Regions from separate parts of the Shewanella sp. 10N.286.51.B8 genome, predicted to be linked through region 3. Evidence: predicted binding sites of a transcription regulator. Region 3 holds the regulator's gene; each other region holds the start of a gene.
The links. The regulator MetJ, encoded in region 3, represses methionine synthesis genes. The targets are predictions, from matches to a motif close to TAGACGTCTAGACGTCTA.

Region 1 (10,429 bases), on a different contig from region 3:
CTGGCATCTAAATCGCCACCTAAAGCAAGGTGTAATCCGATACGGTTGGCAATGATTTGGTTTTTTAAGCTGATAACCGAACTTTGGGCCACAAAGGCACGATTTTGGGCATCCAGTACTGTGGTATAGCTGACAAGGCCGATTTGGTATTGCTCAAATGATAGGGTTTCAGCTTGGAGGGCATTGTCTTGCGCTTGTAAAGTTGAGCGATATTGCTGCTGCAAACTGGCATCAAGATCAAGGTTGTTTTCAACTAGCTCAAAGGCACTAAACAAAGTATTTAAATACTGCTGCTCTTGCTGCTTTAATTTCAGCTTTTGCTGCTCGGTTTGTGACTTTAAGCGACCGGCGTTAAAAATCGGTGCGGTAATACCGGCAAATACTGACCATGAACTGTAATCACCACTTAATAAGTTAGCAATATCATTACTGGCGGTGCCAATATCAGCCCCTAAACGTAAGGCTGGATAACGCTGCTTTTGAGTAAAGGCCACGACGGCATCTTGAGCGAGCAACTGATACCAAGCGGCTTGCAGTTGTGGTTTACGTTTAACGAGCTCGCTGGGGACGCCAATTTTAATCCCTTGTGGCAATAGCGGCAGTGTTTCATCTATCAGTAATTTACCTGCTGGATAGCCGCCTAATAAGCGCTCTAAGGTTCTAATATCTTTATTGCGCTGACTGCGCTGTGCCAACAGGTTTGAGTTTTCACTGTGAAACTCATTTTGAGTTAAATACACATCCAGCGCGGTGTTTAACCCTTGCAGGTAACCCGACTCAATGATGTCAAAATTAAGTTTGGCATTTTCGGTGCGACGCTCAAATAGCTTAACGAGCTCTGTTGAGGTCACTACCTTGTAGTAGGCAATCACCACATCAGCAACCAGTGCATCCCTTGCTTGCTGATAATTGGCCTCAGCAGTGAGTAAATTCAGTTTTGAGGCTTTAGCGCTATCGGATAACTTGCCCCAAATATCTAGCTCATAGCTAACATCAAGACTAAGACTATTGGAGCTAGACGTTGCATCACTATTTCCCCCTCTAGCACTATTAGCCGATAAGCTTAACTCTGGCCAAAAGCTGGCATCACTGACATTAAGCTGCTGCTTGTTAACCTCGACTTCAAGAGCTAACTGAATTAACTGCTGGTTGGTGTTCAGGCCAATACTGATAAGTTCTAATAACTGATCGGTAGCGATTGGTGTTACCCAACTTTGATTGTCTTTTAATGATTTGGCGTCGGTATGCCACGACGCAGGCAGCTCAGGTTTAACCAAAGACTCGTCAAGATAGGATGAACTGCTGCAGGCAGATAAAATGAATAGCGAAGTTGCAACCGCCACTAGCGTATAGCGTGTTTTCATTAACTGGAAATCCATTTTCGTTTATTATTATTTAATATGATTTAATATTATTTAGATGTTACGTGATTGATTTTAATTAGATCACTTTATAAAGAAAACTGCCAAAGGGTAACTTTGCATAGCTTTACATAGGTTATGTGAATAAAAGCAATGTATTGTAGCTAGGGACAAGTTTGTCGGCGGCTGTATCAGGCATTAAAGCAGAGGTTTCACCCAAAGTGGGCAATGATGCAGGCTTATTAAATGTAACAAGCCTGCCGGTTTTTATTAAAAATTGTAATCAAGTTTTACCCAAGCGGTTCGACCCGGCTCATTAACTTGAAATAGTGGTGAACTACCAGGAATGTCATTACCCGCTCCAGAGCGACTAACATGTTCGGCATAGGTAATATCAAATAAGTTCTCAATACCAAAACTCACTAAAATATCATCATGCTTCCAAGAGCCATTGATGGCCAATGTGCCAAAACCACTGCTTTCAGCCAGATCTTGTCCTGAGATATTACCTTGACCAATTGCGACTCTATCTTGCGCCGCAACCATCCGCCAAAATAACCCAGCGGTCCAATTTTCAGCTTCATAATTCACTGAAATACGACCCTCTAAAGGGGATATTTGCCCTAGTGGTGTATTGTCAGTGTCATTCTCACCATGGCTATAACTGACGGTGGTTTGCGCCGACCATTGATCAGTAAATGGATATAGCAGGCCTAATTCGCCGCCCCAAATCGTTGCATCAATATTGTAAGCTGCGGTCTTGGCAGTATTAGCATCAATTAAGATGTAGTCTGCCACTTTGCCGTAATAAAACGCCGTGGATATTTCAATATCGTCTTGATAAATCCAGCCAACATCAAGCTGGGTGGTTTTTTCAGCATCTAAATCAAATGCCTTAAGTGACAAATCATTATTGTCTGCCTTCATGAACTCCCAATAGTCAGGAATACGTTGGGCATGGCCGCCGCCAATATAATATTGGCTTTTATCAGTCTCAAACTCGTAGCGAACAAAGCCACTGAATAAGTCATCATCACGGCTGCCTTGCTGGGCCACATATAAACTGGTTTGCCATTGATCCATTCTTAGCCCCGTCAAGATTTTACCTTGGTTAAGCTGATAACTTGATTCAACAAATAAGCCGGTATTGATATAAGCCATGTCCTGCATAAAGGGTTTTGCTAATAAATCATCTAGGCCATTATCTTCAGCTTGATTGATGCTGCGTCCTTTGTGCTTACTGTCCATATAGTCAAGCCCGACAATGGTTTCCCATTTTTCATTGGCTGAAATATCAAACCATAAATGACCACCTGCGGTTTTTCGTCTGACATTAGTGCCTGCATTTACGCCGCGGTCAAACTGATCCATAACGTGATCGTTTTCATTACTATATAACTGAAAATCAATATTATTCAGCCAGTAAAAATCAACATCCTTTTGCAGCAGAAAGGTGACATTTTCATTATCGATCACACGAGCTTTATTGGTTCTGTCAGCGTACTCAGCCTCACCGCTTGAGCTGCCATAAGCAAGCTCAACCACGGTTGACTCGTCGGGGGTCCAACCTAAAGCAAAATTGTAATTATTACGGTCATAAAGGGATTGAATGGTGGTACCATCACCGTCTTGATAATGATCGCTTTTAGACTTATTAGCATCAAAATCAATGTAATGGGTTTCAGTACCTGCTTTTATTTCGACTAAGTAATCTTCACGGCCAAAACTGCCACCGGTTACGCTGGCGCGACCTTCAAGGCTTTTCTCACTAAAGCTATGGCGATCTTTTTCAAATAATACCGTCCCTGCGGAACCTACTGGGCCATATTTTACTGTTTGTGGGCCTTTAATCACTGTAATGGCATCATAGGCTTCTGGATAAATATAAGCTGTTGGCGGATCCATACGTCCGCCACAGGTGCCATAAACATGCTGGCCATCATCAACAATACTGATGCGTGAACCGCCCATGCCTCTTAAAGAAGGGTCGCCACCTGCGCCGCCTTTTCTGGCGATACTAAAACCGGGGATGGTTTTTAAGTAACCTGCACCGTCATAAGCGGGCAGCGGTAATCTGGGCTTTTTGGGATCGGTGACAACTTTGGCAGGATCGCGCATTAACTCCCCAGTCACCACAAGGTAGTCATCACAGCTTTTATTATCGCAGTGCTGCTTGTGTTTTTTTTCTTGGGTGGTTTCAACAGCCTGAGTGTCTGTGGGATTAGCCTCAGTGGCTTGAACGAAGGAAGTGGGTAAAAAACCTAAAGCGACAGCGATAGAAATCATCAATTTAGAGCGGTACATAAACAGTCCTATGACAAACCTATAATATTTGTGCGGACATTTATAAATTAACCAGAACAGGTTTCAACTTAAAACCAACAAACTGCGACACTATGTCACAGGCTAATTAAAGGGAGGTCAAAAATACTAAACTCTTATAAATAAAAAACCTTTTATTCAAGTAGATAAGTAGGGGTAGCAGCCCATTTGAAATAACATCGCTGCCAAATAATAAACTGAATAAATGGATTTTTGAGCCATGGCGCTTAACCATAATAAGGGTTTTACCTTAATTGAGCTCGTAGTCGTTATCATTATTCTTGCCATTCTAGCGGTTACTGCCGCACCTAAATTCATCAATTTATCAACCGATGCCAGAATTGCGGCATTAAACGGCGCAGCGATAACTCAATAAAGTCACCTCCTCAGCCAAGTACATTAACCACAACTAATAGGGAAAATGTGACTCTGCTTGCTCTATATTCAAACCCACAGACAGATAAAATCATCTGAGTTAAAACTTATCGCCGACTAATTTAAGTGGTTATTAATTATTTCAAAAAATACCCTTTTTCGGCCTTAACAAGGGTCAAAATTTAAGACACAATGGAGATAACATCCATCTAGACGGCTAAACATGAAAAAATCATTAAAACAGCGTTCATCCGATCATCACCGTGGGATCTATTTTATTGGTACAACCCCACCAAAAATCGATACTGATTTTGAATCGGTCAGTATTATCGCTGATAAATTGTTAGCTCGCCTTGATGAGATAAACTTTGATGGTTTGATCATCTACGATATTCAGGATGAAACCAGCCGCATTGATACCCCAAGGCCTTTTCCCTTTAAAGCCACTCATGATTCTGGTACTTACGCTCAGCTAATCAATCAAAAGTCAGGCAAGCCAGTTATTGCTTATAAGAGCGTTGCCGGTCTTGATGAACAGGGCTTTAGTGAGTGGTTGTCCCGCGCTTGGTATCAAAATAATGTCAGAGACTTGGTATTAGTGGGATCGCCATCGACTCAGGTTGCAAGTTCATTACCATTAAATGACGCTTACCGCGTATTAGCGGCGCACTCTCAAGCGTTCTACCTGGGTGGCGTGGCCATTGCAGAGCGCCATTTAAGTAAAAAAAATGAACATATTCGCCTGTTAGGTAAATCAAACCAAGGCTGTGAATACTACATCACTCAGGCGGTGTATAACGCCCAAGCAACCATTGATATGTTAACCAGCTACGCCAAAGAATGTGCGTTAAACAATATCAAGCCTAATCGCATCATCCTGACATTTTCACCTTGCGGCAGTGCTAAAACTCTGGAGTTTATCAACTGGTTAGGTGTGTCGGTACCCGAAGCTACCAGCCAGCGTATTTTGTCGGCAGAAGATCCTCTGTATGAGTCAATTAAGATTAATCACAGTAACCTGCTGCAAATTTTGGCTGCTGTTATACCGCTTAATATCCCATTAGGGCTGAATATTGAAAGTTTAACTAACCGTAAAACTGAGATTGATGCCTCGATTTTGATGTACAAACTGCTAAAGGGCACCATGGATCAAGCCTTAGCCCAAAATCAAATTGATCAATTTGTGCTAAATAAATAGTCCTCAGCGATAAAATCTTGCCCTATGGTGTTAATAGCCGCCATAAGGCAAGCTTTCAGCGTCAAGCGCCAGTAACAAATGGCTTAGCCATAAGCGCTTATATTGACTCTAAAAAATCACATAAACCACAATTAAATATTGAAAAAAACCAATAATATCAGTTATTGTTGAATTAAATATGGGGGGATAACTGTAAATTAGCAGTAATGGTTAAAGGTCAAGTGTTAGCCTATAAGTCAGCAAGGTGCTTGCTAAGTCGAAGCATTAACCAACAGCGCTAAAGGCCCTCAGTTATCTCATCAACGCATTTCAAACAAAGGCACAGTCATCACTTAAACTTGCCTAATTTTTTACTACTTTTGCTTCAAAAAAAACCAGCAATGAGCTTTATTATGACTATAATAGCATTAGGTTTTGTCGACTTTTAACCTCGCGCATAAGTTCAATTTGTATCTGTTCAATTGAGGACTAACTATGGATAGCCAAAAACTCAATACACTACTTGCCACAGTGACTGACAATGCCATTAATGCATATTGTCAATTCGGTGAAGAAATGCTGGTAGAAATTAATCGCTGGATTTCAAAGCCCGAGCAAAGTCGTTTTTTAAATGGCAATTCGCTGGACTTATTAATCAATAATCACCGCAACCACCTTGGGTTTATCTCCCAGGTTATTGAATCCCGTGATGGAACCGCTTTAGTGAAAGCACTTCCCTGGGTCTATCAGGCTTATCATTCTCAAGGGGTGCCATTTCTCTACTTTAAAGAAGAACTAGAAAAATGGCAGCAATTGATTTTAAAGACAATTCCACCAATTGAGGCTGCACAATTAGTGCAAATATACGATTGGATGCTTAGGGCCCATGATGAGTGCTGTAGCCTAATAAAAGGCAACCGAGAAGAAGAGTTTATTGCAATGGATAACCCCTTTCTCCACTATATTATTACAGGTGATCACCGTAACGCCTACAGCTATGCATTCAATAAAGTCACTACATGGGAAGACTTTGAGCGTTTTTTTAATAATGAGGCTCAGCCCGCTCTCTATCAAATAGGTTTGCTTTGGCAAAATGGTGACGTATCAGTATCCACCGAACATTTAGCCACAGCCATTACCAATCGTGTGCTCACTGGGCTGCTAATGCACCTAGACCTTCCAGAAATAACTAAACCAAAGATATTGGTAACTTGCGCGGCATCTGAACAACACCAAATTGGCTCATGGATGGTTGCCACAGCGTTAGAAGCAAATGAATGGGATACAACCTATCTTGGTGCCGACGCACCTAAAGATGCCATTCTTGATTATATTACAAATGAGTCACCTAAAGCCGTAATCATCAGCGTTACCATGCCTTACAATATCAAAAAGGCTCGAGAGATCCTCCAAGAAATCGACGCCTTATACCCACATATTAAAACCATTGTAGGCGGTCAGGCGCTGTCTTTTTTCCATGAACCGCAAGAAGTGCTTAAAGCCGATTTCATCACCAGCGATTACAAAGAAGCGATTCAAAAGCTCAACACCTGGTTAGCTTAATGAATATCCCCAGTGAACTTGCAATAGATATCGCAGAAAATTCGCACGTATTGGCTATCGCTGAGTTTGCTTACGATGGCACATTAATCAGTCACAACCGGGGCTTTCACTTACTGTTTGCTATTTTTCTATCTGAAACAAACAATTGGCATGACTTTTTTGCCGGTGCCCCTCGAGTGACACAAATAAAAGACCTTGACTCAGATCCGCAACTACTTAAAACCACAAAAGGTGAAGGGCTTTTATGTTCGTTTCGTAAAATGGAGTCCTCGTTCTATTGTATTGCTGAAATGTTGGAGCTAAAAGATGAAAAGCTAATTGAAGAAATAAGCAGTCTTAGTAATCTAATGGCGCAACTCAATTTTCAGCTTCGTCGCGAAAAACGGCAACTTATTAAAGCCCAAAAAGACATAGAAAGAATTGCACGTGAAGACCCACTGACATCCTTGCTAAACCGACGAGCATTTTTTGACATCATGAATCCCAGGTTGTCGTCAGCCAAACGACAAAATATGGAGGTAACCCTGTTCTTTATTGATTTAGATTTTTTCAAATCGGTTAATGATAATTGGGGGCATAATATCGGAGATATACTACTTGTGGCGATAGCAAGTATGCTTAAAAAGACCCTTAGACTTGAAGATATTATTTCTCGCTTTGGAGGAGAAGAGTTTGTCGTTGTCCTTACAGGGCAATCGTTAACCGATTCGTTCATATTGGCTAACCGTATCCTAGAAAATTGCAGAGCGCTCAAAATTGCATCACTGGACAGAGTAAATACCCTTTCAATCGGCATTGCCCAGTGGGATAAAAACGAAGATATTAACAAACTGATTAAACGAGCAGATGATGCATGTTACATGGCGAAAAACAGTGGCAGAAATAAATACATTGCCTTAAGCCCTGAAACGGCAACAAGCCATTAATCATGGCTGCCCATGTTATTTTCAGAGACAGACCCAAGTGATTTAGTTCGGGAAATTAAAATATAAAAAAAGCCTGAAGCGATACTTCAGGCTTTTTGGTGTAAACGATAGCGAGTTTAACACTTGCTATCGTTTGTAAAACGAGTCGTTAAAACTGGTTCATTGTGTTGTCTTTACCTGACGCTTTAAGCGCTTGGTCACCAGAGAAGTACTCTTTATGTGCATCACCCATATCAGAACCTGCCATGTTTTGGTGTTTAACACAGGCAATACCTTGACGGATTTCCTTACGTTGAACATTAGCAACATAACCCAACATGCCTTGGTCACCGAAGTACTCTTTAGCCAAGTTATCAGTTGATAGTGCTGCGGTATGATAAGTTGGTAGCGTGATAAGGTGATGGAAAATACCCGCTTCACGTGCAGCATCAGCTTGGAAAGTACGAATTTTTTCATCAGCTTGAATAGCAAGCTCAGTTGTATCGTAATCAACACTCATCAATTGATCGCGGTTGTAAGCTGAAACGTCTTGTCCTGCTGCTTGCATTGCATCAAATACTTGCTGACGGAAGTTAAGTGTCCAGTTAAACGATGGTGAGTTGTTATACACAAGTTTAGCGTTAGGTATCACCTTACGGATTTCGTTAACCATGCCGCCGATTTGAGACACATGAGGCTTTTCAGTCTCAATCCACAATAAGTCAGCGCCATTTTGCAGTGAAGTAATACAATCAAGTACACAACGTTCTTCACCAGTACCCGCTCTAAACTGGAACAAACCATTTGGCAAGCGAGCAGGCTTAACGAGTTTGCCATCTTGCTGGAATACCACATCACCGTTGTTCAGTTTGGCAGCATCAACCGCTTCCACTTCAAGGAAACTATTGTATTTATCACCTAAGTCACCAGCTTCATTGGTTACGGCAATTTTTTGTGTTAGACCAGCACCTAGTGAATCGGTACGGGCAACAATCACACCGTCATCAATACCCAATTCTAAAAAGGCATAACGAACCGCATTAATTTTCGCTAGAAATTCAACATGGGGCACGGTCACTTTACCGTCTTGGTGGCCACACTGTTTAACATCAGACACTTGGTTTTCTAATTGAATACAACAAGCACCGGCTTCAATCATCTGCTTTGCCATCAAGTAAGTGGCTTCTTCGTTACCAAAACCTGCGTCAATATCAGCAATAATCGGTACAACATGGGTTTCGAAGTTATTAATTTTGTCTTGAATCGCCGCTTTTTCTGACTCGCTGGCATTATCTAATTGGCTGAACAGGCCACCCAATTCACGTGCGTCAGCTTGACGTAGAAAAGTGTATAGCTCTTTAATTAACGCAGCGACAGAGGTCTTTTCATGCATTGATTGGTCAGGTAATGGACCAAACTCACTGCGCAGTGCTGCAACCATCCAACCTGAAAGGTATAAGTAACGACGTTTGGTGGTTAAAAGATGCTTTTTAATAGAGATCATTTTTTGTTGGCCAATAAAACCATGCCAGCAACCTAGAGACTGAGTGTACTGCGATGAATCTTTATCGTAGTTATCCATGTCTTCACGCATAATCTTAGCAGTGTACTTTGCGATGTCTAACCCAGTTTTAAAGCGGTTCTGTAGACGCATACGAGCGACTGACTCTGGGTTGATGGCATTCCATGCACTACCTTCTGAATTAATCAAGGTAGCAGCTTCATCGATATTACTTCTATAGTTAGTCATGTGTATATTCCTTTAACAAATTGATTAGCGGCAAATGATTACGTTGAAAATAATAGTTAGATTTGGTTAAATAAGTCTAATTTATACTTACTATTTTCGGTATTCATCTTATGAATGTATCTCGTATCGACTTGAACCTCCTTGTTTATTTAGATGTTTTGCTACGTGAAAGAAATGTAACTAAAGCAGCTGACCAACTTGGTATTAGCCAGCCTGCAATGAGTAACGGCCTAAAACGCTTAAGAACCTTGTTTGATGATCCCTTACTTATTCGCACCAGTCAGGGCATGACGCCGACAGAACGTGCTAAAGAGTTGCAACCCATAATCAGTACCTTGATTATCGGGCTAGAAAAAGCCGTACAGCCTCGCGCCAAATTTGACCCACAAGAAAGTGACAAAGTCTTTCGAGTCATGGCTAGTGATTATGCTGAAGCGACCTTACTACCTCCGCTAATTGCAAAACTTCGGACTCAAGCACCCAACATTATTTTAGACATCATGACCCCAAGTGATGTCAGTTTCCCTGATGTAGAACAAGGAAGAGTCGATATGGTGATCAATCGATTCGACACTATTCCGCAATCATTTCACCAGAAAGTTTTGTGGAATGACGACTTCAGCTGCTTGATTAGTAAGACGAATCCAGTTTTACACAAGTTTTCTTTAGACAGTTATTTGCAAGCCAAACACGTGTGGGTGAGTAAAACCGGAATGGGCGTTGGTGTAGGGATGGATCCTGCTGATGTTCAGCGCTTAGGTTGGGTGGATGAAGCATTAACTCGAATTGGCGTAAAACGGCAAATCACGGTTTTTACTCGCCATTACCAAGCCGCGTGTTTGTTGGCTGAGCAACAGGATTTGATCGCAACCATACCAAGTAAGATGGCTCGTCATCACAACAATAATGATCGGGTGAGTATTGTTCCGCCGCCATTTATTATTCCACCCATTGCATTAACTATGGCTTGGAGCCC
Region 2 (10,429 bases), 110 kb from region 3:
ATCCACAGGAGTATCATTGCTATAACCAAAATCATTCAATCCCGCAGGATAGACTTCTAGGCTAACAGCTTTACTTTTCGAAGTGATGCCGTCATCAGCATGAACGGTAATGACATAATCTCCCCAAATAGCAGACTCAAGCGTCGCAACATCAAGCGTAAAACTGTCACCGACTACTGCAGTGTTAGCAGAAAGACTAATGCCTTCTAATGCTGGTGATACATCAAATGACAGCGTGACTTGATCATCCCAACCAGCAATACTGCCCAGACTAAAGTCATAACTAACGGCACTGCCAGCTTCAACTGATTGTGAAGATGGCGTGACACTTAACGCAAATGATGGATCTGGATCTGCATCTGCCAGTGCGTTTGCGACATTTAAACGTGTTCCAGCCACTGTTAGGCCAGTCAATGCTGCATTAGCATCACCAGAATCCATTAGTAACTGCTTCATAGTGACAGGGTCAATATCAGGTGCTATTGACCACACAAGTGCTGCAGCGCCGGTGATATGTGGTGTAGCCATTGAAGTACCTGAATAGGTACCATAACTATTTCCAGGAAGGGTTGATAAAATCGCAGAACCAGGCGCGCCCATATCGACACTTGTTAATCCCCATTGAGAAAAACTAGACATATCGTCATTGTGATCGGTACTGGCAATCGACAAAACAACATCAGAGTCATAACTTGATGGATAGTGTGGATTTGCATCATTATCAACAGCGCTATTACCTGCTGCTGCAACAAATAAAATTCCTTCATCACCAGCCGATTCAATAGAATCTTTTAATGCTTGGCTAAATCCGCCGCCGCCCCAAGAATTATTGGTCGCTTTAACATCAACACCATGGTTCACTTTTAAATTAGTGAAATAATCAATACAAGCTATCGCAGCTTCTGTAGAGCCTGTTCCACTATCACTTAAAAATTTACAACCAATGATAGTGACATCCCAGTTAACCCCAACAACACCTACGCCATCATTACCTTGTGCGCCAATAGTTCCTGAGACATGGGTACCATGACCATTGCCATCCATTGGATCACCAGTTCCGGTAATAGCGTTAAAGCCGTTAACATCATCAATGACACCATTGTTATCATCATCAATACCATTTCCGGGTATTTCATTAGGGTTAACCCAAAGGTTTGCAACTAGATCTGGATGATTATAATCAACACCAGTATCAATTACGCCAATAACCACATTTTCACTACCTGTAGTAGTGTCCCAAGCGGTAACGGCATCGATATCAGCACCAGAAACACCACCAGTTTGACCGGTATTATTTAAGCCCCATAACTCCACGAAATTTGGATCGTCTGGCATACCAATTGCCGTATAAGTATAATTAGGTTCGGCATATTTTACTGCTGGATGCTTACTAATTAACTTAATTGCACTTTCAACATTACTACCGCTTTTAAGTGATAACTTAGCCAATCGTCCAGATAATAGGTATTTAAACTTATCATCTATACCATCAGCATTTTTATCTGTGACTGTTCCTGCGACTAGATTTTGCGCTGACAACCGTTCAAAGATTGACACATTTTCTTTATAAACAACGAGAATTTCATCTTTTTTATACTTTACACTTTCTTGAGCAATAACAGGGCTTGCGTTTAACGCAAATAGAGATGTTACTGCTAATGCAATTGGGGACATTTTGTTAATCATGATGTGGCTTCCTATCTTCCATTAATAATTCCCGGAACCGGTAATGCAGCACCTGTAGCTTTTCCATTAGCTATTTTTAAAAGCGAGTTGATTTTCCACGAAGTGAAACCCGGAATTTGTTGTTGCCATCAAATTGTTGCCACAAGCTGTATAACAATAAAAGCACTGAAACTTTAATTAGTAAGTAACTACTAGGCTTATTCGACTAGTCAATATTAGTGGTAAGCGAAAACAGCCAAATATAAGCATGATATTCAGTAACTTAAACCTTTGTAGCACTAAAGGTTTAATCTTAATCCCCTAAAAAAACTAACCTTTTATACGATTGAGAAAAATCAATGGGCACCGTAAGTTAATCTTGTAACGCGCTGCATCAGCAGAATCATTTGAAATTCTACCAACCTAAAACCAAACAGTTTTAGGGTTAATAATCATAAACTTAAAAGCAAACCCTGCTCTTAAGTTATTGGTGTTTATTGAGGGTTTATAGTGCTTCAAATACTGTTAGATCTTTAAAAGTTCACGCTGAAGTTACTTCTTGATCGCATATTAGTACTCAGTTACCTAAAGCTAAATTATGCACTTTGGCGACACAATGAGTTAACTAGGAAGCGAAATACTTTATCAAACGATTATTTTCTAATAATCAGATAAATCTATATTTAAACAGGGAGCGTAGAATGAAATCGCAAAAGAAATTATCGTTAGTATCACTTGCTATTGCAGCAAGCTTAGCATTACCCGTTTCAGCAGCAGGACTTTCATTACCAGAGGTGACAGCTGCAGAGAAATCGGCATTCGCTTCGAATACTAACGCAACAGTAACTCAAACGGGCATGGAGCAGGATGCCACAGTAAGCCAAACTGGCACGCGTCATATTTCAACCGTGACACAAATTGGTGATTTACAGTTTGCCGAGGTAACCCAGCAAGGGGACTGGCAAGAATCTTATATTAGCTCTGAAGGTAATGGAAACTCTGTCATTACTAACCAGGTTGATGATTGGCATATTTCAAACGTTGGCATCATAGGTGACCAAAACCAAGTTACTATTCAGCAGGCTGACTTTTATAACACTAGTGACGTATCGCTAACGGGTAATAGTAACACTGCTGATGTTATTCAAGATGGAGCTCAAAACGAAAGTATCATCGAAGTTATTGGTAATGAAAACGCTGCAGAAGTAACCCAGTACGGTGCGATTAACTTAGCGGTATTCGCTGTTGAAGGTAATAGTAATAGTGCAACCATAATGCAAGATGGTGTAAATAACCAAGCAGGTATCGTTTCCGATTCAGGCAGCCTAAATGCTGGCGATGGTAATGAACTATTTGTAAACCAACTTGGTGATAACAACTTTGGTGCTGCTTTAGGTGTATTTGGTGATAATAATACATTCGATTTTAGCCAAACAGGCGATGATAACACTGCTGTAGTAGCAAGCTTATCAGGCTCTTTAAATGATATTACTATCGACCAAACTGGCATTAATAACGGCGCAACAATAGAGTTTTCTTTTGGAGACGATAATGACGTTACTATTAGTCAAGATGGTTTTGGTAACCAAGTGGGCGGCGCTAATATTGCTATTTTAAATGGCTCGCTTAACGATATTGAAGTCGTACAAACTGGTGATGCCAATTTAACTGAGTTTATTGTTTATGGTGATGAGAATGTTATATCTGTAGATCAAAGTGGTGCAGATAACTACACTGCTTTTGTAGCTGATGGCTTCTATAATGAGGTCACTATCACTTCCTCAGGTGAACTTAACTTTGCATATGCAGAAACCGTTGGAGATAACAATACAGTTGATATGAGCCAAACAGGCAATGATAACGAAGCCGTTATTTCAAATGTCGGTTCAAATCAGACTGTTGATATCAGCCAAGAAGGTGATTTTAACTTAACTGATATAGTCGCCTTTGGTGATGACCACTCAATTACCGTTTCTCAGCTAGGCGACGGTAACTGGGTTGGTGGAGATGATGGTTACTTTGCAATTGATGGTACTATGAATACATTAAATGTAACCCAAATTGGTAATGATAATACGGTTACAGGCATGCAAATTGGCACTAATGATATTGCCACTGTAGTCCAAACCGGAAACTTTAATTCTGCAGCAATTTACCAGAATTAATTTATAGAAAATTTTCTTACTGAATATAGGGAGCACATTGCTCCCTATATATTTACTTTAATATCTCCTCCACTGGCAAAGCTTATTGTTTTCATTACGTTAAGCTAATTCTGTGCAATTTTATGACATAAGCTCATAAATTAATTTTACACGATGAAATAATTGCCGAAACAAACAAAAAAACCAGTTACAACTAGCAACTGGCTTAATAACATCTCTAAATTATTTTAAAGCGGGTAAATAACCTAAGTTAAGCGAACTCAAAATGGGCTTGATAAGTTTGTGCCCAACGCAGTAACTCGACCCGATTGCGAGATTGGGTTTTCCTAAAGATGGAAGAGATATGTGCCTTTACCGTGTGCTCACTAATGCAAAGCCTGTGGGCTATTTCTTTATTCCTTGCACCGCTTGAAACTAGTTGAATGATGGTTCTTTCACGATTAGTGAGCATTTGCAGCATTGCGATAGTATCTGGGGGGATTTCTGTATTAGCATCAAGTTTTTGTACTAGTCGGCGGAAAATTTTGCTAATTAGCGGTCGATCATACCAAAGCTCATCAGCTACCATTTTACGTAACCCGGTCAACATTAAATCCATACGTTGGTCGGCATAAAGTAAGCCTCTTACACCTAACAATAGTGCAGACTCCTGATCTAACGAGCCCCGTTCAACTTGATATAAAGCGACAGGGACATGATTAACTAGCCGTGATACCAACAGCGGAATGCCTTTGCTATCCAGCGCGGCCCCCTTTTGGGCGATCAAATAGAAACAATTAGTATTATGTTCTACTTCAAGTTCACTAGGGTGTTTCACTACCCTGGTTTTTAACCCTATCGACTCAGCTAAAATAGCCAAGTTGCAAGGCGCTGCAACCTGGTGTAAGAAGACTAATTCATCAATATTCGAATTCATCACTTTTCTCCCTGAAAAGTATTCTGTATCTCTCGGCTATACGAGTTTCTTCCTGAAACATTGATAACATAATAACAACATAATGCAATAATAGTACATTTTAACTAGCCCATAAGGCATTTTAACTAGTCTATAAAGTATTTCTGCAATACTTAAGTACTCATTAATAGATTAAGTGCTCGCAAACCAAGCCGTTACCAAAAATAAAACAAGTAAAAATAAACTTAACAGTCACAAGATCTATAAATGTAGCTGATTAAAGTGATGCTAACTGCTTATTATGTACCTTTGTGAGCAAGACTAATGCACTAATACCACCTATAAGTGCCATAAACATATCTGACTGTGTATCCCACACATAGCCTTGAGTGCCTAAAAACGCCTCCGCATTCTCACCTGTTGCAGCTGCAACCCACCACTCAATAAGTTCGTAAAAAGCAGAAAATGCCAATACAAAACAAACTGATAGAAACTGACACCAATAGCCCGGTTGTAAGACGTGATTTCTTAGCATCACCTCTCTTGCCAGTATGACCGGAATAAACCCCTGAGCAAGATGGCCGATTTTGTCATAATTATTACGTTCGCTACCCATCACATCAGCCAACCAATCAAACAGTGGTACTTCGGCATAGGTATATTTAGCTCCGACCATGAGCACGCAGCAATGTAACAAAATCAATAAGTAAGCTAAGGGTGTTAGGGGGAATTTATTACGGGTAAAAAATAAGATGGGTAAGGCGATTAATGCTGGCAGTGCTTCTAACCACCAAGTAAACATATCTTTAGGTGAACTCACCGACCAAACGAGCACGACAGCAAAAATAACCACCCATATAACTTTCTTATTCACTATACATTCCCTTTAGATGATATTGTTCTAAACCAAGATCACAGTCTTTAGCCATCTAGCCCTCTACAATGGCAATAAATAATGCTATTTTGGTTGCGCATTAATGTCAGCATAACATAAGCATAACTATTGATAAGAGGGTACCCACACCATGGCAAAACACTCGCTTGACAAGGATAAGATTAAAATCCTGCTGTTGGAGGGCGTCCACCAAACTGCAGTCGATGTACTTAAGCGTGCAGGTTATACCAATATTGAATATCACAAAGCTTCCCTTCCTGAAGACCAGTTGCTGCGCTCAATTAAAGATGCTCACTTTGTCGGCCTGCGCTCGCGCACCCAATTAACCGCTGAAGTGTTGAACCATGCTGAAAAACTAGTCGCGATTGGCTGTTTCTGTATTGGTACTAACCAAGTTGATATTGCCGCTGCTGAGAAGTTAGGCGTACCCGTTTTTAATGCGCCATTCTCAAACACTCGCAGTGTTGCTGAGCTAGTGTTAGGTGAGATCATCATGCTGATGCGCGGTATTCCTCAGCGTAACGCCCTTGCCCACCGTGGCGGTTGGTTAAAAAGTGCCAATGGTAGCTATGAAGTGCGCGGTAAAACCTTAGGGGTCATTGGTTACGGCCATATAGGTACTCAGCTGGGTATTTTGGCTGAAACCCTCGGTATGCGGGTGGTATTTTTCGATATTGAAGACAAGTTGCCACTGGGTAATGCCAGCCAAATCCATTCAATGGAAACACTATTGAATGAAGCAGACGTTATCAGCTTGCATGTACCAGAAACTACGCAAACTAAAAATATGATTGGTGCGACAGAGTTTGAACAAATGCGTTCAAAAAGCTTTTTTATCAATGCATCACGGGGCACTGTGGTTGATATTGATGCGCTTTCTGATGCCCTAAAGTCAGGCCATATTGCAGGCGCTGCAATTGATGTATTCCCAGTTGAGCCTAAGTCAAATGATGACGAATTTATTAGCCCACTACGTGGACAAGATAACGTCATTATTACCCCGCATATTGGTGGTAGTACTGCTGAAGCTCAAGAAAATATCGGTATTGAAGTCGCGGGTAAGCTGGCTAAATATTCTGATAATGGCTCAACTGTGTCTGCGGTTAACTTCCCTGAAGTGTCATTGCCACAACATAAAGGCACCTCGCGCTTATTGCATGTTCACCACAACCGTCCAGGTGTGTTGATTAAAATTAACCAAGCGTTTTCAGAAAAAGGCATTAACATTGCTGCGCAATATCTACAAACGACTGCAGATATTGGTTACGTGGTCATGGAAGTCAATTCAAACCAAGCCGAACAAGCGCTGGGCGAGTTAAAAGCAATTGAAGGTACTATTCGTACCCGCGTATTGTTTTAATTCAAGCTAAGTCGGTGAACGATTTAACCTTAGGCTTATCTCGCAGTTAAATTGTGAATTAAAGCTATCTTCAATTAATTGAAGATAGCTTTTTCTTTTGAGCCTCACTGAATTCCGTTACACTCAAAGCTTATCTTTGTTGCTCACCTTAGGGATCATTTTATGACACTCGCAACCACACAGCCAAACTGGGATTACTTAACTTCAACGCCCGACTTACTGGTTTCAAACTTAAGCCACTTAGGTTTAATTGAAGTGACCGGTGAGCAAGGTAAAACCTTTATTCACGGCCAAGTCACTACCGATATCGTATCGCTGACAGAAACTCAGTGGCGCTGGGGCGCCCATTGCGATCCTAAGGGTAAGATGATTGCTAGCTTTAGAACCTACACAATTGCTGAAAGCCTTTTTATTTTAATGCCAGCATCAGTATTACCGCTAAGTTTGGCCTCATGGCAGAAATATGCGGTGTTCAGTAAAGCGGAATTAACTGATGTCACTGCTAAGCAAGTTATTTTAGGCTTTGCTGGTACGAAGGCTGCAGAGTTTATTGAGCAGCAATTTGGACGGATTGAACATGAAGTTACTCACGCTGAAGGCGCTATTATTTTAAAAGATGCTGAGCGCTTCATAGTGATTACATCAGCTGAAAAAGCGCAGCAATTAGTCACAGCTTCAAATCAACCACTATCTAGCCACCAAGCTTGGCAAGCATTAGAAATTCAAGCCGGTTACGCCAATATTGACGACAACCACAGCAGTGAGTTTGTACCACAAATGTGTAATATACAGGCGGTAAACGGTATTAGTTTTGAAAAAGGCTGCTACATGGGCCAAGAAACCATTGCCAGAATGAAGTACCGCGGTGGTAATAAACGCGCCCTGTATATTCTATCCGGTAGTGCCTCTGAAACTGTCAGCAGTGAAACTCAAATTGAAATTGCCTCAGAAGATGGCTTTCTTCGAGCGGGTAAAGTTATCGAAGCGGTTGAATTTAATGGCCAAGTGCTATTAACCGCAGTATTGGCTAACGATACGCCAAATGATGCAAAACTAAGAGTAAAAAATGACAACCAAAGTGAGCTAGTGGTGAAGCCGCTACCTTATTCGTTAGAAGATTAACTTAAACGGTTATATGGGTTAAAGCCAACAAAGGCTGCTAACCGTAACATTAAATAAAGGCTGATGGATGAGGTTACTTCTCATTCTTCAGCCTTTTTTATTATTTCAAAATCAACATATAAACGGGTTATTTCAATGAAAAGTCGATCTAAGTAATTTTATTTGTCGTATGATGATGTAATTACAAGTAATACCAGAGACGCTAATGACAGCAGTGATCACCCAACTATCGCAAGTATCCAAAGGCTTTAACGATGGCGATAGACTCCATCAGGTGCTTAACTGTGTCGATTTATCCCTGCATCGTGGTGATACCATTGCGCTAACCGGCCCCAGCGGCACGGGCAAAAGCACCCTACTTAATATCATTGCCGGTTTTGAGAAAATTGATTCTGGTCTGTTACAACTCATGAACCAACAAGCAGCGCAGTGGCAAGATAGTCAATGGAGCCAGTTTAGGCGCGCCCAACTTGGTATTGTCTTCCAACAATTCAACTTACTCACCCCGCTTAATGTTATCGATAATATCCGTTTTGTATTACAGCTTAATAATCAAAAGTGGAGTGATTGGGGCGATGAGCTTATTACGCAGCTTGGGATTAGTGACATTTTAACAAGACCTGTTGAAACCTTATCGGGTGGTCAGCAGCAACGCGTTGCCATTGCCAGAGCGTTAATCCACAAACCGGCATTATTACTAGCAGACGAGCCAACCGGTAATTTAGATGAAGCTGCAGGTCAGCAAGTAATGGAGCTAATGTGCCAGCTTACCATGGCTGCAAATACCACGGTGTTGATGGTAACCCACAGTGAAACCTGTGCGGGCTATATGAAACGCAGATGGCATTTAGAAAAAGGCCATATTCATGAGTAATCAGGCTCAAGACATCACTGTCAAACAATGGCTGTTGTCACTAAAAATCTTCTTTGCCCACTACCGCCATTCGCCATTACAAGCTGGTGCCATTCTTCTCGGTATCCTCCTCGCAGTCACCTTGCTAATAGGCGTCAAGTCTACCAATGAAAATGCAGTAAGAAGTTACAGCGAAGCCACCGAACTATTAAGTCAACGGGCAAGCTTGTTGATCACCCCAGCCGCAGGGCAACAACTCATTAATGAGCAGGTCTATTTCCGATTGCGTCAAAGCGGGATCAGTAATGCTTTAGCTGTGATTAATGGCCTTGCAGTCGACGATAAAGGGCGGCGCTGGCAAATTCAAGGCAGCGATTTATTTGCTGCAGTTAACTTACAAAACCATTCATCTGAAGCTCAAACGAATACCAACAGCAAAACGCCCATTAATATTCCACTGGATAAGCTATTAGCAGGCAGCAATGTGTTGTTAATGAGCCAATCCCTAGCGGATAACATAGCAAAAGACGGGTGGTTTTATTTACAAAACCCACAAGATAAAGCCGCTAACACTATCAAGCTCGAAGTGATCAGTGTCGATGATGATTATGGCTTAGGTAATGCCATTGTCGCTGATATCTCTTTAGCGCAAATCCTATTAGACCAACCCAATAAGCTGTCTTATATTGCTTTGTTTGATCCTGCTGAGCCACTGATTGAGCAAATCAATAGTCAAAATCTATTACAGCAACAGGCGAGTATTACAGAACAAGATCAAGGCCAGGCGCTACAAGAGCTTACCCGTAGTTTTCACTTAAACCTTAACGCCATGAGTATGCTGGCTTTTGTGGTAGGGCTATTTATCGCTTATAACGGCGTGCGCTACAGTTTGATGAAGCGGCAAAAATTATTAGTACAATTACTGCAATTAGGGATTAATAAGCATAATGTGATGCTAGCACTGGTCGCTGAGCTCATTGTGCTGGTGATCATTGGTGCAAGCTTAGGCTTTATTCTGGGGCTGCAACTCAGCGTCTGGCTACAACCTATGGTCGCCATGACACTAGAGCAGCTTTATGGCGCTCGGCTAATGCCCGGCAACTGGCAATGGCAGTGGTTTGCCCAAGCCATAGTGTTAACCTTGTTTGCCGGTTTACTCGCCTGCCTGCCACTGTATCGACAATTAACGCAACAACCCCTCGCCCGAGCTGGCACCAAACATAATCAAGCAAGCAGTTTGCTGGTCACCCAACGCTGGTTGTTTGCCATCGCGATAGTGGCATTAACCATTTGCGCTGCACTGTTTCCGTTTACTGAGCAATATCAATTTAGCCTCGCACTGATGGGGATTGTTATTGTCGCTATCCCACTATTGCTGCCATTAACACTGCATTATGTCAGTAGTAGTTTGGCTAAGTATTTTCCGGCAGGATTATGGCAATACATGATGGCAGAAACCAAAGAGTTAATCGGG
Region 3 (10,429 bases):
AGTGAAGTTAAGGCTTTTTGATCCCATTTAGCTTTCACTGCAGCTGGAATTGGGAACTCTTCTCTATTGCCACCTTTTACCAGTTCTACATCACTCAACTCTGCTACTTTGCTATCGAGATTAAATTGACTCAGTAAACCGCTCATGGCTAGCCAATAAGAATAAGCTGAGATAGCCACAAGTTCCTTACTGCCTGATGCGGGGGCTGTACCATTCATTGAATAAGTAAAGCAACCTTGAATCCGTTCCTGGTAGCTATTCACTTTGTCATTTTTCTTTCGATAAGCGGGATAAGCCATATAGGCAGCCCATAGCGGTGAAGCATTGGCTTTATTACCTGCGTTCATATGACAATTAACGCAATTAAGCTCATTGCCGACATATTTATCTCTTAATTGCTGAGTATTAACAAATATCTGATAGCCCAAACGTACTTTGTCGCCAAACTCACCCTCTGGAATAGCTGATAAATCGCTAGGTTGCAGATACTGCGCTGCGGGATCTTTTGCTATAGCGGGGATCTGAGCTTGCCTATCGGGTAATTCTGCAGCGCTAACTGAACTGATAAACACACCTGCGACTAAATAATTAAACAGTTTCATGGTATGTCCTTATTTTTGTGCCAAAGGCTGTTGAGCAGCAGCATTTTGAACCAGAGGTTTTAAAGCTGAAAAGTACGCTGACAATGCGTCAATTTCATCAGCAGTCAGCTTAGCGGCAATATTAGCCATCATATTATCGACATCACCTTTTCTAGTACCATTTTGCCAAGCCAATAGTTGGTTTTTTAAATAGCTAGGTTCTTGGCCTGCAAGTCGAGGGAAGTTGGCTGCGCCAATGCCTGAAGGTCCATGACAGCTAGTACAGGCAGGTATATCGCGGCCCCAATCTCCCTGATAAGCCAATTTTTCCGCCGTATCAGTTATCTCAACCTTGTCACCGCGGTATTGCAATGGGATCTCAGCTACTGTTTTAGCGGCAAAGAAATCAGCAACGACTTGGATAGCATCACCTTGTACTGTCGCAGCCATCGCCGACATTGTGGGACTTTGTCGATTACCCATTTGAAAATTAACCAGCTGCGAGGCGATATACTCACTGGATAAACCCGCCAACCTAGGCCCTATAACACCTAAACCCTCACCATTAACACCATGGCAAGTTAAACAAACTTGCGCCTGTGTGGGTACGGTTTGCAATAACTCTTTGGGAGATTGAGCAGGAATATCGGCAATAGCCAAGTTACGACTTGCCCCTATTGCTATTATCGTGATGACTTGTAAAAGGAATTTCATATACCGCCCTCTCCTTGGATGATGTTTAGCTACTGGAATAATAAATGTAGTCCATCAGATCCACTTTATGTGACTTAATTGAATACTCTCCACCAAAGAAAAAGTAACCCAAATACGCTTACCAAAGAACAGACAGCGAATATTTGCAGGCTAAAGACTGATAATGAAAAGGTCGTTGTCGATTAATCATCAGCAAATCAACTGGGAGTGAAGTTAACTCTGAGCTTATGCTTTTAGCGCTATTTTATGACAATAAAAAAGGCCTATTCCGTTAGGGAATAGGCCTTTAAAGTTAATCTTTCAACCAAGTTAATCGTCGTTTAACTCACGCTTAAGGATCACTCCTGCAGTAAATCCTTACAGATTTGTACTAAGTCAGACTGCACAGCTGCTGCGGTAACTTCTCGGCCAGCACCTGGGCCGCGAATAATTAACGGATTGCCCTGATAAAAAGTGCTGCGGATGACAAACACATTATCTCCAGGGGTTAAACTGGCATAGGGATGGTTCGAGTCGACCCATTGAATGCCTACTTCAGCATGCATTTTGCCATCGACTTTATCTAAAGATGCCACATACCTTAAGACTTTATTTTGCTCAAAGGCTGCACTATATTGCTGCAACATAAACTCATCTAACTCGCCAATGCGCGCTAAAAAGTCATCTAACGACAAGTCGGCTAATTCAGCTGGCACTAATGAATTTAATTCAATGGCATCAAGCTCAATCTCAAAGCCAATTTCACGGGCCAGAATAAGTAACTTTCGCTGCATATCTCGGCCAGATAAATCATCTCGAGGATCTGGCTCTGTAATGCCTAATCCGCGGGCTTCAACCACGAGTTCAGAAAAAGATTTTTGCCCATCGTAATGCTCAAACAGCCAACATAAAGTACCTGAAAAAATACCGCCAACAGCTTCGATATTGTCGCCACTATTGCGTAAATCGTTTAGGGCATGCTGTACTGGTAAGCCAGCGCCGCAACTGGCATTGTAACGCCAAAATAAACGCCGGTTACTTAGCTGCTGCTTAAGCTCACGGTAAAAAGGTAACGGCCCTGAGCCTGCAAGTTTATTGGCGCTCACCATATGAATCCCTCGAGCGAAAAACTCTGGGTATTGTAAGGTTAAGCTGGCGCTAGCACTGATATCCAAGGCCACCAGCTCATCGCAGTCGAGCAGCTCAAGCTGCTCAAATAAACTAGGGTAGTCCCATGTTGTTGCTGTGGTATCAAAGTCATCTTGCCAGTTATTGGCATCTATTCCTTGCTGGCAAATGAGCGCCTCTTTTGAACTCACTAAACCCACAAGTTGCACATTGGCTTCTAGTTCACGGTTAAGCATGGTGGATGAGCGCTGAAATAAATCAATCCAGGCTTCACCAATATTACCGACCCCAAGCAATAATACCCCAATACGCAATCGCGGGCCTGCGCAGCGTCGGTGTACTTTTTGGGTGAGTAAATTAACCTGAGATTTAGGCACTAAGGTCACTAAACTCAAACCATCTTGATACAGGGGTTTGGCATCGCGACTTAATAATCGGGCAAAGCTGCGGCGGTAGTGCTCTGCATCAGCACTAACCAAAGCGACTAAACCTAAATCAGTATGAGCATGGATATCGCTAATTAATAGCTCATGACTATGTAGCTCCAGTAACGCTTGTACCTGCTTTTGGTTTTCAGCAGTGAATGCCAGTTCAACTTTATGATGGGCAGAGCACCAATATGCTAGCGGCGCAATACCGGCTTGCTCAAGTAATTTGAGTGTGGTTTGAATTAGCGCTTGCTGCTTAAAGCGAAACAGCACCACTTCATTTAAACTGGTAACCACTGGAGCGCTAGCTGACGAACTTTGGGGCGCAATAAGGGTAAAGTCAGTATGTGATGCGTAACTTGAGCGCACCGCGAGACTAACATTAGTATCAAATAAGGGCTGTAAAGTTCGGCTGTGCAGTACTGGCGAGCCGAGTTTAGCTAAACGATCGGCTTCAGCAAGTGACATGCTTTCAAGTAATTTGGCATCATTAATTTTATTCGGATCAGCGTTAAATACCCCTTCAACATCGGTCCAAATAGTCACTCGTTCAATGTCCGCTAAGCTGGCAATTAAGGTGGCGCTGTAATCTGAGCCATTGCGGCCAAGTAATAATGTATCCCCTTTACTGTTGGCGCAGATAAAGCCGGTGATCACTAAGCGTGTATTTGGATTAGCATCCAGCAGCTTTTGGACTTTTTCGCGGGACTCATCAAGACGAATATTCGGCACAGGCCCTTCATCAGCCACCAGCAGTGAGCAGGCATCAATATTCGCGGCAGCAACGCCAGACTCTCTTAATAAGGCTGCCATTAATCGTGCTGACCAACGCTCACCAAAGCTTAATACATGATTGAGCTGAAATTCATTGCGCTCTTCAAGGGACAATAAACTGACTAATTGCGATTTATCGGTTGATAGGCGCTCACGTAAATCGCGCGCTTGTTCGTTTGAGAGAAGTTGCTCAATCAGGTTTTGCTGATAGCTCACCAGTACTTGTAGCTCTTCTTGCCACAAGTCACCGTTTTCTCTTAAGGAGAGTAATTTATATAAAAAGTTAGTACTTTTACCCGCAGCTGAAACAACGACTAAATCATCACTGTTGCCATGAGTCAGTAAAATATGGGCAACGCGGCGATAGCAATCTGCATCAGCAAGACTTGAACCACCAAATTTATGTAAATGACTGCGGGCCATTTTTCACTCCTTAAACAACATATACCAGCCTGACTACATGAATATAGCCAAGGGAGATTAACTTAAAGCGCAGCGACAGCAGCTAAGCCTACTTCAATATCGGCAACCAAGTCTTCAGCATCTTCAATCCCGACAGATAGTCGCAGTAAAGTATCTTTAATGCCAGCTTCATACCGTGCTGCAGGCGCCATTGCTCTATGGGTCATGGTTGCAGGTACGGCAACTAAGCTTTCCACTCCGCCTAAGCTTTCAGCAACACTGAAAATAGACAGTGCATTTAAAAAGGCGACCACTTCTGCTTCACCACCTTTAAGTTCGAAACTTAACATAGCGCCGAAGCCTTGTTGTTGCTTAGCTGCAATATCGTGACCTGGGTGGTCTTTTAAGCCTGGATAATACACTTTTTCGACAAGATTGCTGGCCTGAAGTACGTCAATAACTTGCTCAGCATTTTTTTGATGCTCGCGAATACGTACAGCTAAAGTACGAATGCCACGTAAGGTTAGGTAACTATCAAAAGCCGAGCCTGTTAGCCCTAAGGTGTTTGACCACCAGTGTAGTAACTCACCCAGTTCAGGGTCTTTTGCCACCACAGCGCCACCTACAACGTCACTATGACCATTGATATATTTGGTGGTGGAATGCATGACGATATCAGCGCCTAGCTCTAATGGCTGTTGCAAAATTGGCGATAAAAAGGTGTTATCAACCACAACTAAGGCATCGACTTTATGGCTTTGCTCAGCAATAGCTTTGATATCAACAACACGTAATAATGGGTTTGACGGCGTTTCTAACCACACCATTTTAGGTTTCTGAGCAATCGCATCACTGAGTGCTTGCTCATCTGTTTGATCAATCACCAGTAATTTAAATTGGCCTTTGTTGGCAAGATTTGTGAACAAACGGTAACTACCGCCATAACAATCGTGAGGCACAATCAGTAAATCATCGGGGCCTAATAAACTAGTGACCAAGGTAATCGCAGCCATACCGGTACAAGTAACCACCCCAGTAGCGCCATGTTCAAGTTTGGCAATGGCTTCACCTAACACGCAGCGCGTCGGGTTTCCTGAACGACTATAATCAAACTCTCTAGGGTTTTTATGGCCATCAAAAGAATAGTTTGTTGATAGATAAATCGGCGGGACTACAGCGCCGTATTGGGTATCTGACTCGATACCTTGGCGTACTGCTAGCGTAGCTGCGCGATGTTTGCTCATTGTAAACTCCTAAAGAATACACACTAAAGAGATGTCTAGATGGCTAAATGTACCTAAGCTAAGTCACATCGTCAATACAAATCAGCCGTTTAGACGTCTAAACATAAAGAAATCTATTTCCATTCGTTATAGAATAACCGCAATAATTTGACTGTTATTATTTAGCGGTTAAAATCTGCCACGAATCTATCGTATAAAGGTGAGTTAATGACTGAATGGAATGGCGACTATATCAGCCCATATGCCGAACATGGCAAAAAAAATGAACAAGTTAAAAAAATCACGGTATCCATACCTTTAAAAGTTTTAAAAGTATTGACTGATGAACGTACCCGCCGCCAGGTTAATAACTTACGTCATGCAACCAATAGTGAACTACTGTGTGAAGCATTTTTGCATGCCTACACTGGACAACCACTGCCAAATGACGGTGACTTATCAAAAGAAGGGCCTGATAGCATCCCATCTGAAGCAAAAGCTTTGATGGATGCCATGGGAATTGAGTGGGAAGATCTTGATTAAGTCAAGCTAGCGACTAGCGCTGAAGTACTTGCGCTAAAGTACTTGCGCTAAAGTACTTGCGCTAAAGTACTTGCGCTAAAGCATAAGCCTGCTCAATTAATCAAACACTGCTCGTCATTTAACGCATCGAGCTCTCAAGCTGAGAGTGAGTTGCAGTATTGCGCCTAAAGAGTCGACAATGGAATTTATCGATCCGCAGACCTTGATGCTTGCATCGGTTATCATTTTTCTAGGCGCATTAACCCAAGGCCTTATCGGTTTTGGGCTTGCGGTTGTTGCCAGTCCACTTCTCTATATCATCGACCCACAATTAGTCCCAGCCCCTGTGATTATGATGGGTTTTTCCATCGCCTTATTGACCTTATTGCGTGAACGTACTCAACTGGAGTTTAATGGGCTGCAATATGCGCTGCTGGGGCGAATACCTGGTGGCTTTATGGGCGCAGGTTTATTACTGTTTGCCCCCCAAGCAGTACTGGGGTTAGCCATTGCCTTTATTGTCGGCGCAGCGGTGTTGCTGAGTATTTTTAAGATCACAGCGCCAGTAAATCGGCTTTCGCTATTTATTGCAGGTGTCTTGTCGGGGGTATTTGGAAATATTGCCGCCATTGGTGGGCCACCATTAGCGATTTTATTAGCCGGTAAAGATGCGCCGAAGTTTAGAGCCGCGCTATCGATCTTTTTTGTTTTCAGCTCAATGATCGCACTGATTATTTTAATGCTTGCAGGCTTAGTGGAAGAAAAGCATCTGTGGTTGTCATTGATGCTATTGCCATCTGTCATACTCGGAAATATTGCCGCAGGAAAGCTAACCAATAAGGTTGATAAAAATAAGACTCGCATCGCCACTATGGTGTTATGTAGCTTAAGTGCATTATTGCTAACCCTTAAGTCGTTAATTGAATTATCAGCAGGCTAGTCGATCATCTTTTTGTGGCAGATATAAATGCAACAATGATGACAGCTAAAAATGATAACGCTTAAAAGTGATAAGAAGTTTGCAGCACAGCGCCAATGGCATCATCACCATAGCTGCCGCTCATATCCAGCTTAAAGGCTTGGCCGATGGCAAAGCCGGTGCCGAAAGAGTAAATATCTACGCTATTATCTTTTAAGTCATGGCGGTAGCCCATGCGTAAAAACAGCCAGTCAGTGGCTTTAACTTCACCGCCCACTCGCCAATACTGCACCGCATCAAACTCGCTAAAACGGCTTTGCTCCACCAGATCAATATCCGTGGTTAAGGTGACTCTGGACCAATCATAAGCAGCTCCCACTGTGACTAACGGCTCAATTTGGTATTCAAATGTCCGTCCTTGAGCTTCAACTGTGGTTATTTTTTTACTGAATAAATTACGAGCAGACAGCCCTAAGGTTAAGCTTTCTGTTGGCTCAATAGCCACCCCAAGATCAAGGTTAAATAAGCTGTCATCATTTCGATATTTATCATCATCAAAATCATCGACATCAAAGTTATTGGCACTGGCACTGTAATGATAGGTATCAATGCGTTGAAACTTAGGTGAAATCCCAACTTTTACAGGCATGTTAACTATAGATAGTGGAAAGCTTAACGCCACCCCAAAATCTGTGACTCCGGCGGCTAATACAATGCCTTGAGAGTCTAAGTCAGTGAGATCTGCAGGAGGGTTGGCGGGATCGAGATTAGTCAGCATATCAATATCACCTTGAGCAATATCAGCAACGCCCATAGCGTCAAGGTGACTTTTGGAAAATAGCGCCATTGGCACGGTTTGAGTTGGCAATACTAATGCTGCGCCAATTGCGGCTGATACCGAGGCGTTAGTGCCGTTGAGGGCATTTAAATTAATAACTAAATCATCACGAAAACCAGCAATATCATCAGTATCATTGCCGTTTATGGCCGTTTCTAAGTCATCAAAACTGTCTTGTAGTGAGTCAAACTTATCAAGCATATTGTCGCTATCATCCACTTCAGCAGCCACAACCGGTAACAGTAAGGAGAACTCATTGGTTTTTGGGGCGTAAATAGCCAGTAAAGCGGGATTAATAAAACTTGCGCCGATACGGCTTGATGAGGCTACACCTGTACCGCCCATGCTATCACTGCGAGCTTCAAAATAAAGCTGACCCGCTTGCGTATTTATCGCAAACAGCAGTAAAAACAATAGCAGCGCTAAGGATCTCATCATTCACCATTTTCATTTTTAATTATCTAATAAAGATAGTCGAAAAAATTAAAAATAGGCTTCAATCCCGTTAGACTTTTACGGCATAGATGAATTTAATCAGCCGTTTTTTAAATGTTATTTTATGAATCAGGTAGATAGCGCTTAAAATTTTCCATGGTGAATTGAATAAATTTTTTCAGCCTTTCTGGTTGGAATTTATCTTTATGGTAAAGCATATAAAAAGGCGTGTCGGGAATATGCCAATCATTAAACACATTCACTAATTGACCCGCTGCAATTTCATTAGCGCAATATAAATAAGGTAATCGCACAATGCCATTTCCTGCTAAGGCGCTGGCTTTCATAGCGCGGCCATTTTTACACTTAAAACCGCCCTTAATGGCAACGTCTACAGCTTGAGCATCTTGCCTATGGCCAAAGCGCCAATGGCTGATCGAGCCAGTAATACACAGGTGATTATTAAGCTCGCTTGGATGCTGCGGTTGACCATATTTCGCTAAGTATTCAGGGGCGACTAAAGTGCGGTTTTCGATATCCATCAGCTTTCTGGCCACCAAGCTTGAATCTGCCAGTTCGCCCATGCGAAATACAATATCAAAATGGCCCTCGATTAAATCAACCCGCTGGCTACTAAAATCAAGATCGATGGTAATTTCAGGATACTGTTTAATAAAATCATTCACCAAGGCCACTAAAATATCTTCACCAATCACCCCGCCAACGCAATTAATGTGAATATTGCCCTGTAATGTTTCAGCGCTGTCTAATGTCATTGCCACCACCTGATCGATTTGCGCTAACGCTTGCTGGCATTGCAACAGCAATTGCTGACCTTGCTCTGTCAGTCTTTGGGTTCTGGTGGTTCTAATAATTAGGCTAACACCAAGAAATTTTTCTAAACTTAATAATTGCTTTGATAAATGCGAACGTGAGCAGCCTAAGACCTGTGCAGCTTGAGTAAAGTTACCTTGCTCAGCAATCACCACAAAGGCTCTGATATCAATCAAATTTATGTCTAAGTTCATAATAATGTCTATTTTAGTTTGTGGTCATCAACAAGTTATTAGGAGCCACAGGTAAACAATGATGTTCTTTGTGGATTATATATCAACAATGAGCCATTACCTATAATGGACACAACTTAACGAACGAGGTAAAAATCATGAAATCACTTGTTGTCATTACTGGCGCATCATCAGGTATTGGCGCCGCTATGGCGAATGCATTTAGCGCTAAAGGTCACCCACTACTTTTACTTGCTCGTCGCGTTGAACCAATGCAAGCACTTAACCTGCCCAACAGCTTATCTGTTAGCGTTGATGTTACTGATGCTGCAGCGATGAAAACAGCGATTGCGACTGCTGAAGCAAAGTTTGGCCCTGTTGGCTGTTTAGTCAATAACGCTGGCGTAATGCTACTTGGTCAAGCAGATGTACAAGATCCTGCCCAGTGGAGCCAAATGCTCAACATCAATGTGATGGGCGTGCTTAATGGTATTCACGCTGTGCTTGCTGATATGAAAGTCCGTAAAACAGGCACTATTATCAACGTAAGCTCTATAGCGGGTCGTAAAACATTCCCTAACCATGCAGCATATTGTGCCAGTAAGTTTGCTGTGCATGCGCTAACTGAAAATATCCGCGAAGAAGTGGCGATGGATGATGTGCGAATGGTGACTATCGCTCCAGGCGCTGTTGAAACGGCCCTGCTTAGCCACACAACCGATGAAGATATTAAAGCCGGCTACCAAGAATGGAAAGAGTTCATGGGCGGCGTTATCGAGCCTACAGCAGTTGCTGATGCGGCTGTATTTGCCTTTGAAATGCCGCAAAATGTTTGTGTACGAGAAATTGTCTTAGCGCCAACTCGCCAACAACCTTAAGAATATATCGAGTCTAGATAGGTCTACATTTCAGCTAAAAACCATGAGTTATTACTCATGGTTTTTTATTATCTTTGCATTAATTTTAATAAGCGGCCTCCCTTTACATACTCCACGCGTACCTCATGCAAACTCATTCTCTTATCCCTCGTAATAATGCCGCCATTTCGAGCAAACTAGCTGCATCTGATTAAAAATCAATTTACCCCCAAGATGTTATATTAATTGCTTAATGTTTAAGTTAAGTTAAATTAAGGTAAGGAAAGCTGACTAAAACAAGCTACGCTTAAATCATTGGTTTATTGATTGCTTAGTCGTTACGCATTGCGATAAAAAGGACATTTTTTGTATGCAGGAAAACTTCAGTTTATTTTCCAGGAATAAAGCCTTTCCCGAGCTATTATTGTCATCGACATTTATCAATTTATTGTCGCTTGCGCTGCCATTCACCATGCTACAAATCTACGATCGTATTCTGCCAAATCAAGGTTATGGTACTGCCACTATTCTTGTTTCTGGTGTGGCGATTGCGATTTTACTGGAATTATTACTCAGATATGGCCGCAGTTGGCTACTTGCAGCATCAGCAGCCAATTTTGAA

Region 1: AB4160_RS17715 (methylenetetrahydrofolate reductase) is a predicted target of MetJ. The motif match lies at 4,261-4,278, and genes of this name have one in related genera.
Region 2: serA (phosphoglycerate dehydrogenase) is a predicted target of MetJ. The motif match lies at 5,648-5,665, and genes of this name have one in related genera.

The regions. Positions count from the first base shown of each region.
Region 1 covers NZ_JBFRKG010000052.1:16,607-27,035, reverse strand. The annotation lists gene AB4160_RS17730 (efflux transporter outer membrane subunit) at 1-1,364, opposite strand, end outside; gene AB4160_RS17725 (TonB-dependent copper receptor) at 1,632-3,665, opposite strand; partial or broken gene AB4160_RS17720 (type IV pilin protein) at 3,904-4,041, shown strand; gene AB4160_RS17715 (methylenetetrahydrofolate reductase) at 4,282-5,256, shown strand; gene AB4160_RS17710 (B12-binding domain-containing protein) at 5,731-6,798, shown strand; gene AB4160_RS17705 (GGDEF domain-containing protein) at 6,798-7,724, shown strand; gene AB4160_RS17700 (isocitrate lyase) at 7,873-9,453, opposite strand; gene AB4160_RS17695 (LysR family transcriptional regulator) at 9,564-10,429, shown strand, end outside.
Region 2 covers NZ_JBFRKG010000018.1:85,536-95,964, forward strand. The annotation lists gene AB4160_RS08285 (S8 family serine peptidase) at 1-1,686, opposite strand, end outside; gene AB4160_RS08290 (curlin) at 2,367-3,830, shown strand; gene AB4160_RS08295 (response regulator transcription factor) at 4,081-4,746, opposite strand; gene AB4160_RS08300 (DUF2238 domain-containing protein) at 5,003-5,599, opposite strand; gene serA (phosphoglycerate dehydrogenase) at 5,751-6,980, shown strand; gene ygfZ (tRNA-modifying protein YgfZ) at 7,143-8,102, shown strand; gene AB4160_RS08315 (ABC transporter ATP-binding protein) at 8,308-8,976, shown strand; gene AB4160_RS08320 (ABC transporter permease) at 8,969-10,429, shown strand, end outside.
Region 3 covers NZ_JBFRKG010000018.1:196,200-206,628, forward strand. The annotation lists gene AB4160_RS08725 (c-type cytochrome) at 1-602, opposite strand, end outside; gene AB4160_RS08730 (cytochrome c) at 612-1,295, opposite strand; gene AB4160_RS08735 (bifunctional aspartate kinase/homoserine dehydrogenase II) at 1,634-4,027, opposite strand; gene metB (cystathionine gamma-synthase) at 4,090-5,250, opposite strand; gene metJ (met regulon transcriptional regulator MetJ) at 5,458-5,772, shown strand; gene AB4160_RS08750 (sulfite exporter TauE/SafE family protein) at 5,951-6,691, shown strand; gene AB4160_RS08755 (conjugal transfer protein TraF) at 6,753-7,946, opposite strand; gene AB4160_RS08760 (LysR family transcriptional regulator) at 8,066-8,971, opposite strand; gene AB4160_RS08765 (SDR family oxidoreductase) at 9,109-9,828, shown strand; gene AB4160_RS08770 (ABC transporter transmembrane domain-containing protein) at 10,178-10,429, shown strand, end outside.